2 regions of the Streptomyces sp. NPDC090499 genome follow, and region 2 is predicted to be linked to the other one. Evidence: riboswitches for the same ligand, from Rfam matches in the RefSeq annotation. Region 2 holds a riboswitch; the other holds the start of a gene.
What was found. A riboswitch is a leader RNA that binds a small molecule or an ion and turns the genes downstream of it on or off. The one in region 2 is predicted to bind S-adenosylmethionine.
Positions count from the first base shown of each region.

Region 1 (3,016 bases), on a different contig from region 2:
GTGCTGCGCCCGCTGTACGAGGCCAGCGCGCACCGCTATGCGGGACCGGCCCTCGCGCCGGTGTTCAGCGACGGCTGGTCCGGCCGTATCGTCAGCACGCACAGCCGGGACATCCTGCGCGACCTCGACCAGCACTTCGGTGACGGCGCCGCCCGGCTCTACCCGTGCGGTGCCGAGGGCGGGATCGAGGCCGTCGAGCGGCTGTGCGCCGAGGACATCGAGCAGGCCGCCCAGCGCGCCGGACGCGAGGGCGGCGACCCGCAGGCGCTGGCGGTGCTGCTCGCGGCCCTGGCCGAGCTGGAGCGCCGGCTGACCGGGGCCGAGTTCCTGGTCGGCGATCAACTCACGGCCGCCGACATCGAGTTGTGGGTGGCGCTGGTGCAACTCGACACCGTGCACCGCAACCACCTCGACGCCGCCGCGGTGCACGCCGTCGCCGGCCACCCGGCGCTGTGGGCCTACGCCCGCCGGCTGGCCGCCCACCCGGCCTTCGGCACCCACCTGGACCTCGACGGCATCGCCCGCCGCCACCACGGCCGTTGCCAGGGCCTGGAGGCCGCCGGCGCGGCCGTCCAGATCCTGGACTGGGCGGGCCACGCGGCGGACGCACCCGGCTGTCCGCGCAGGTGAGAGCGGCCCGAACCGTTTCGCCAGTCGGACAGGCGTTGACATTCGTTCGGGCAACTGCGTTACTTGCGGACCAGAACGGTCATGAGCGTCAGCGTCAAGCCCTGGCTTGCTGACCGGCAACCCTCGCACCGCGGTGGGGTGCCCCAGGTGACGACCGGACCGACGACGTTTCGGCAAGCGACGATTCGGTAAGCGCGAGTGCCCCTCGGGGCCGGCACGACAGTGACAGGTGACGGACATGTACGCAGCCTCCAGCACGGCCCAGCGCCGCGCCGACGGCTGCGTACGCCCGTACCCGAGCCCGCTCGTCGCCGACCGCGCCGTCGACCTGCTCCGTGTCAACAGCGCCCTGTGTAGCGCGTGTACCGCACCGGGCTGTGCCCGCTGTCGGGTCTGACCAGGCCTTTCCGCCGGTTCCCCGCAGCTTCGCACCCCAGCGTCCCCGTCGAGACACCGGCCGTCCGGTGTGCCGCCGTCCGCCCCGCCCCGTGCCCCGCGCGCCTCCGCGCACCGCGCCGTGCCCGAACACGGCCCGGTGCGCGGCCCCCGCCGCGGGACACGTGGGTGTCCGACTCCGCCGGAGCCCGCCATGAGTGAACCCCCAGGCGCCACGATCGCCGCCCCCGAGGCACCCGCCGCCGACGAACCGTCACCGCCCCTCGCCGCACAGCGCGTTCAGCAGCTGCGCAGACCGGGACGGTGGATCGCCACCGCCGTCGTCCTGGTCCTGGCCGCCCAGTTCGTGCACGGACTGGTGACCAACCCCTTCTACCAGTGGGACCGCTGGGGCTACTGGTTCCTGCGGCCGACCATCCTCGACGGACTCGCCATCACCCTCGAAGTCACCGCCTACAGCGCGGTGCTGGGCCTGCTCGGGGGCATCCTCCTGGCCCTGGCCCGGCTCTCGAGGAGCCCGGTGCTGCGGGCGGTCAGCTGGACCTACGTGTGGGCGCTGCGGTCCATACCGCTCATCGTGGTCCTGCTCTTCCTCTACAACTTCAGCGCCCTGTACAAGACGTTGAGCATCGGCGTCCCCTTCGGGCCCGCCTTCTTCTCCTTCGACGAGTCGAAGCTCGCCACCGACATGGTCGTCGCCGTCATCGGCCTCAGCCTCAACGAGGCCGCCTACGCGGCCGAGGTGGTCCGCGGCGGCATCCTCTCCGTGGACCAGGGCCAGCACGAGGCGGCCGCGGCGCTCGGCCTGCCCAAGGGCTACCAGTTCCGGAAGATCGTGTTCCCGCAGGCGCTCAGGTCGATCACCCCGAACTACGTCAACCAGCTGATCGGTCTGATCAAGAGCACCTCGCTGGTCTTCTACGTCTCGCTGCTCGACCTGTTCGGCTCCGCGCAGAGCATGGGCTCCACCTACCCCGGCGACATCGTGCCGCTGCTCCTCGTGGTGACCGTCTGGTACCTGATCCTGACCAGCGTCGTCTCCGTGATCCAGTTCTACGTGGAGCGGTACTACGCCCGCGGCGCCACCCGCGCGCTGCCCCCGACCCCCCTGCAGAAACTGCGCGCCGGCCTCACCGAACTGCGCGCCCGCATCCGCCGGGAGGCCGCGGTATGACCACCACCGACACCCTGGAGACGGCCCCCGCCGCCCTGGAGATCCACGGCGTCCACAAGTGGTACGGCGCCCACCGCGTCCTCGACGGCATCGACCTGACCATCCGCCCCGGCGAGGTCACCGTCGTCATCGGCCCGTCCGGCTCCGGCAAGTCCACCCTCCTCAGGGTCGTCAACCACCTGGAGAAGCCCGAGCGCGGCCACGTCAGCATCAACGGCGAGCCGATCGGGGTGAAGCGGCAGAGCGGCCGGCTCAAGGAGCTGAGCGAGCGCGCCATCCTGGCCCAGCGCGGCCGGATCGGCTTCGTCTTCCAGAACTTCAACCTCTTCCCGCACCTGACCGTGCTGGACAACGTGGCCGCCGCCCCCGCCGCCACCGGGAAGCTCGGCAAGCCCGCGGCCCAGGCGCTGGCCAAGGAACTCCTGGAACGGGTCGGCCTCGGCGAGCGCATCGGCGCCTACCCCCGGCAGCTCTCCGGCGGCCAGCAGCAGCGCGTCGCCATCGCCCGTGCGCTCGCCCTGCGCCCCGGCGTGATCCTCTTCGACGAGCCCACCTCCGCCCTGGACCCCGAACTCGTCGGCGAGGTCCTCGCCGTCATCAAGGACCTGGCGACCAGCGGCACCACCCTGGTCATCGTCACCCACGAGATCGGCTTCGCCCGCGAGATCGCCGACCGGGTCGTCTTCATCGACGGCGGCCGGATCGTCGAGCAGGGCCCGCCCTCCGAGGTCCTCGACAACCCGCAGCACGAGCGGACCAGGGACTTCCTCAGCAAGGTCCTCTGAACCACCCCTTTCACCCGCCCCGTCACCTCTC
Region 1 is NZ_JBIVXP010000005.1:281,255-284,270, forward strand. It holds gene ACIQVL_RS20570 (glutathione S-transferase C-terminal domain-containing protein) at 1-630, shown strand, start outside; SAM riboswitch class IV at 708-831, shown strand; gene ACIQVL_RS20575 (amino acid ABC transporter permease) at 1,220-2,200, shown strand; gene ACIQVL_RS20580 (amino acid ABC transporter ATP-binding protein) at 2,197-2,985, shown strand.
Region 1: another riboswitch for S-adenosylmethionine. It lies ahead of ACIQVL_RS20575 (amino acid ABC transporter permease); the one in region 2 lies ahead of ACIQVL_RS37175 (putative leader peptide).

Region 2 (3,016 bases):
TGTAGAACGCGAGGAGCCCCTGGACGGCGCCGACCGCGGGCAGCGGGTCCGGGTAGCTCCAGACGACGTTCGGCGGGACGTCGCCCTCGCCGCGCCACGACCAGTACTCGGCGGTGCCCTTGTACGGGCAGCCGGTGTGGTGGTCGGTGGCTTCGAGCAGGTCGAGGCGGACGTCCTCGCGCGGGACGTAGTAGCGGGTGGGCAGGCCGGTCTCGAAGAGCAGGACCGGCCGACGGGTGTCCGCGACGACCGTGCCGTCGATCTCGACCACGAGGTGCCGGCTGCTGGGGATGGCGTCCACCCGCTTGTGCGGGTCGCGGGGGTGGACGAAGATCTCTTCCTCCTCCTCGTACCAGTGGTCGAGGCCCCGGCCGACGCGCCGGAACCACTCGAAGGCGATGTGGTCGGCCAGGTCGGCCGCCGGGAAGGTCCAGGCGGCGTTGGCCAGCAACTCGCCGTCGACCTCGACGTCGTAGAAGATCCGCGAGCCGGTGTGGGTACCGGTCGGCGGGTTCTTCGCGGGACGCAGGAGTTCCTCGCGCACCTCCGCGCGCGGGAACGCGTACAGCGGCACGGGAACACCCGGCTCCCAGACAAGGACGGGGTGCCGGCTGTCGACGACCGTGACGTCACCCTTGCGGCCGCGCACCCAGCGCTCGCTCGGCTCCCACAGGAGCCCCTCGGGGGTGGTCCGCACGGCTCGCGCGGTGGGGAATGTGGTCATGACCGGCTCTCCTTCGGGCTTGACACGCGGTGACTTCGGCGACGTAGGGGCGTTTCTCCCGCCAGGCGGCGAACTGCCGGAGCGGCCGGAGAACCAACCACAGGTACTCCCCGACGCTGCCACGGGCACGCTCCCACACCGAGACGGGTTCGAAGCCGGAGCCGTCCGGGTCGGCGAAGGCCGGCAGGGGTGCCACCGCCCGGTGCCGGAGGCGGGTCCAGGTGTTCGCGTTCCCCGGACAGGGCGTCACGTGACGGCATTGACGTACGCCAAGATCGATCCGTAGCATCGCCAACGGCATTGAGTGTCAGCGTCAGGCCCTGGCTCGCTGACCGGCAACCCTCCCGCGCGGTGGGGTGCTCCAGGTGAAAGCCCGGCGGGATCACCGATGACTCCCGCAAGCGCGTGGCCCCGTGACCGGGGCCGGAGACGGGGAGGTTCGACATGCGGCACAGCGATGACTCCGCTGCTTCCCCCGCCGACGCCACGGCGTACTCCCGGCTCGCGCGCCGGCGCCACATCGACCTGAAGCGCTCGACCAGCTGCCTCTGTCGGGCCTGACCGGCCCGGCTGCCGCCGGCTGACGTTCCGTCACCGGTCCCGGCCCCTTCGCGCCGTTCCCTCCCTCGCCGCCGGTTCCCGGCGTCGTCCGCATGCCAAATCCCCTGTCTGCACAGCGCATCCCCGGCCGGAGTCCCGATCCGCCGGGGCCGCACACACCGTCATGCCTCCGCGCATCCGTGCGCGGTCGTGCCCCGGTGACACGAGTAGGAGAAAGCCCTCCGTGACTGCACTTCCGGATTTCAGACCCTCCCGATGGGCGCCCCTGGCCGCGCTCCTGACCACCAGCGTCCTGCTGACCGCATGCGGTTCGGGCGACGACGGCTCCGGCGGCGGAAGCGGCCGGGCGAGGTCCGGCGGCACCCTGACCTTCGCGGTGGGCTCCGACGCCGGCTGCGTGGACCCGCAGCAGGTCGCCGGCAACGACACCATCTACTCGGTGCGCCAGATCGTGGACTCCCTGACCGACCAGGACCCGAAGACCGGCAAGATCGTGCCGTGGCTCGCCAGGAGCTGGGAGATCAGCTCCGACGCGACGACGTTCACGTTCCATCTGCGGCCGGGCGTCACCTTCAGCGACGGCTCGGAGCTGACCGCGCAGGTGGTCAAGGACAACTTCGACGCGGTGCCGGGCCTCGGCGCCCTGGGCACCCTCGCCGAGGGCTACCTGAGCGGCGCCAAGAGCACCACCGTGGTCGACCCGCTCACCGTCAAGGTCGCCTTCAAGCAGCCCAACGCCCAGTTCCTGCAGGCGACTTCGACCCACTCGCTGGGGATCGAGTCCTCGGCGAGCGTCAGGAAGAGCCCGCAGCAGAAGTGCAGCGACGGGGTGGTCGGGTCCGGGCCTTTCGTGCTCAAGCAGTACGTGCAGAACCAGTCGGTCACCCTGGACAGGCGCACCGGCTACGACTGGGGCTCCTCGCTCTGGTCGAAGCAGGGCGCGGCCTACCTGGACAAGCTGGTGTTCAAGGTCGTGCCGGAGGCGGGCGTACGGGCCGGCAGTCTCCAGTCCGGGCAGGTGGACGCGATCAGCAGCGTCGGCAAGGCCAACGAGGCGTCCCTCAAGGGCGGCCAGGTCACCCTCCGGAGCCGCGCCAACCCCGGTGTGGTGTTCGGCCTGGGGCTCAACAACGCGCGGCCCCTGCTGAAGGACGCGAAGGTCCGTCAGGCGATCTCGGCCGCCGTCGACCGGAAGCAGATCGCCGACACGGTCTACCCGACCGGCACCCGGCCCGCGACCAGCATCCTGGCGCACACCACGCCCGACTACACCGATCTCTCGGCGGACCTGGCCCTCGACACGGCCAAGGCCAAGTCCCTTTTGGAGCAAGCCGGTTGGAAGGCGGACGGCGACGGCGTCCGCACCAAGGACGGCAAGAAGCTGGCCCTGACCATCAGCTGGTTCCCCAACGCGGCCACCAACCAGCCCGCGCTGGAGCTGGTCCAGCAGCAGCTCAAGGCGGTCGGCATCGACGTGGTGCTCAAGCAGCTGCCGGTCACGCAGTTCGCCACGACGCTCCAGTCGGGTGACTTCGACGTGGTGTGGGGGAACACGACCCGCGCCGACCCGGACATCCTGCGCAGCTCCTTCTCCACCCGGCTGGCCAACTTCTACCACCTCCCGACCAGTTCGCTGGACACGGCGCTGTCCGCGCAGGCCGCGACCACGGACACCGCGAAGCGTGAGCAACTGATCGGTGAGGCACAGCAGTTGATCGTGCGGAACGCGTA
Region 2 is NZ_JBIVXP010000014.1:14,817-17,832, reverse strand. It holds gene ACIQVL_RS37180 (DUF427 domain-containing protein) at 1-724, opposite strand, end outside; SAM riboswitch class IV at 1,021-1,134, shown strand; gene ACIQVL_RS37175 (putative leader peptide) at 1,169-1,285, shown strand; gene ACIQVL_RS37170 (ABC transporter substrate-binding protein) at 1,509-3,016, shown strand, end outside.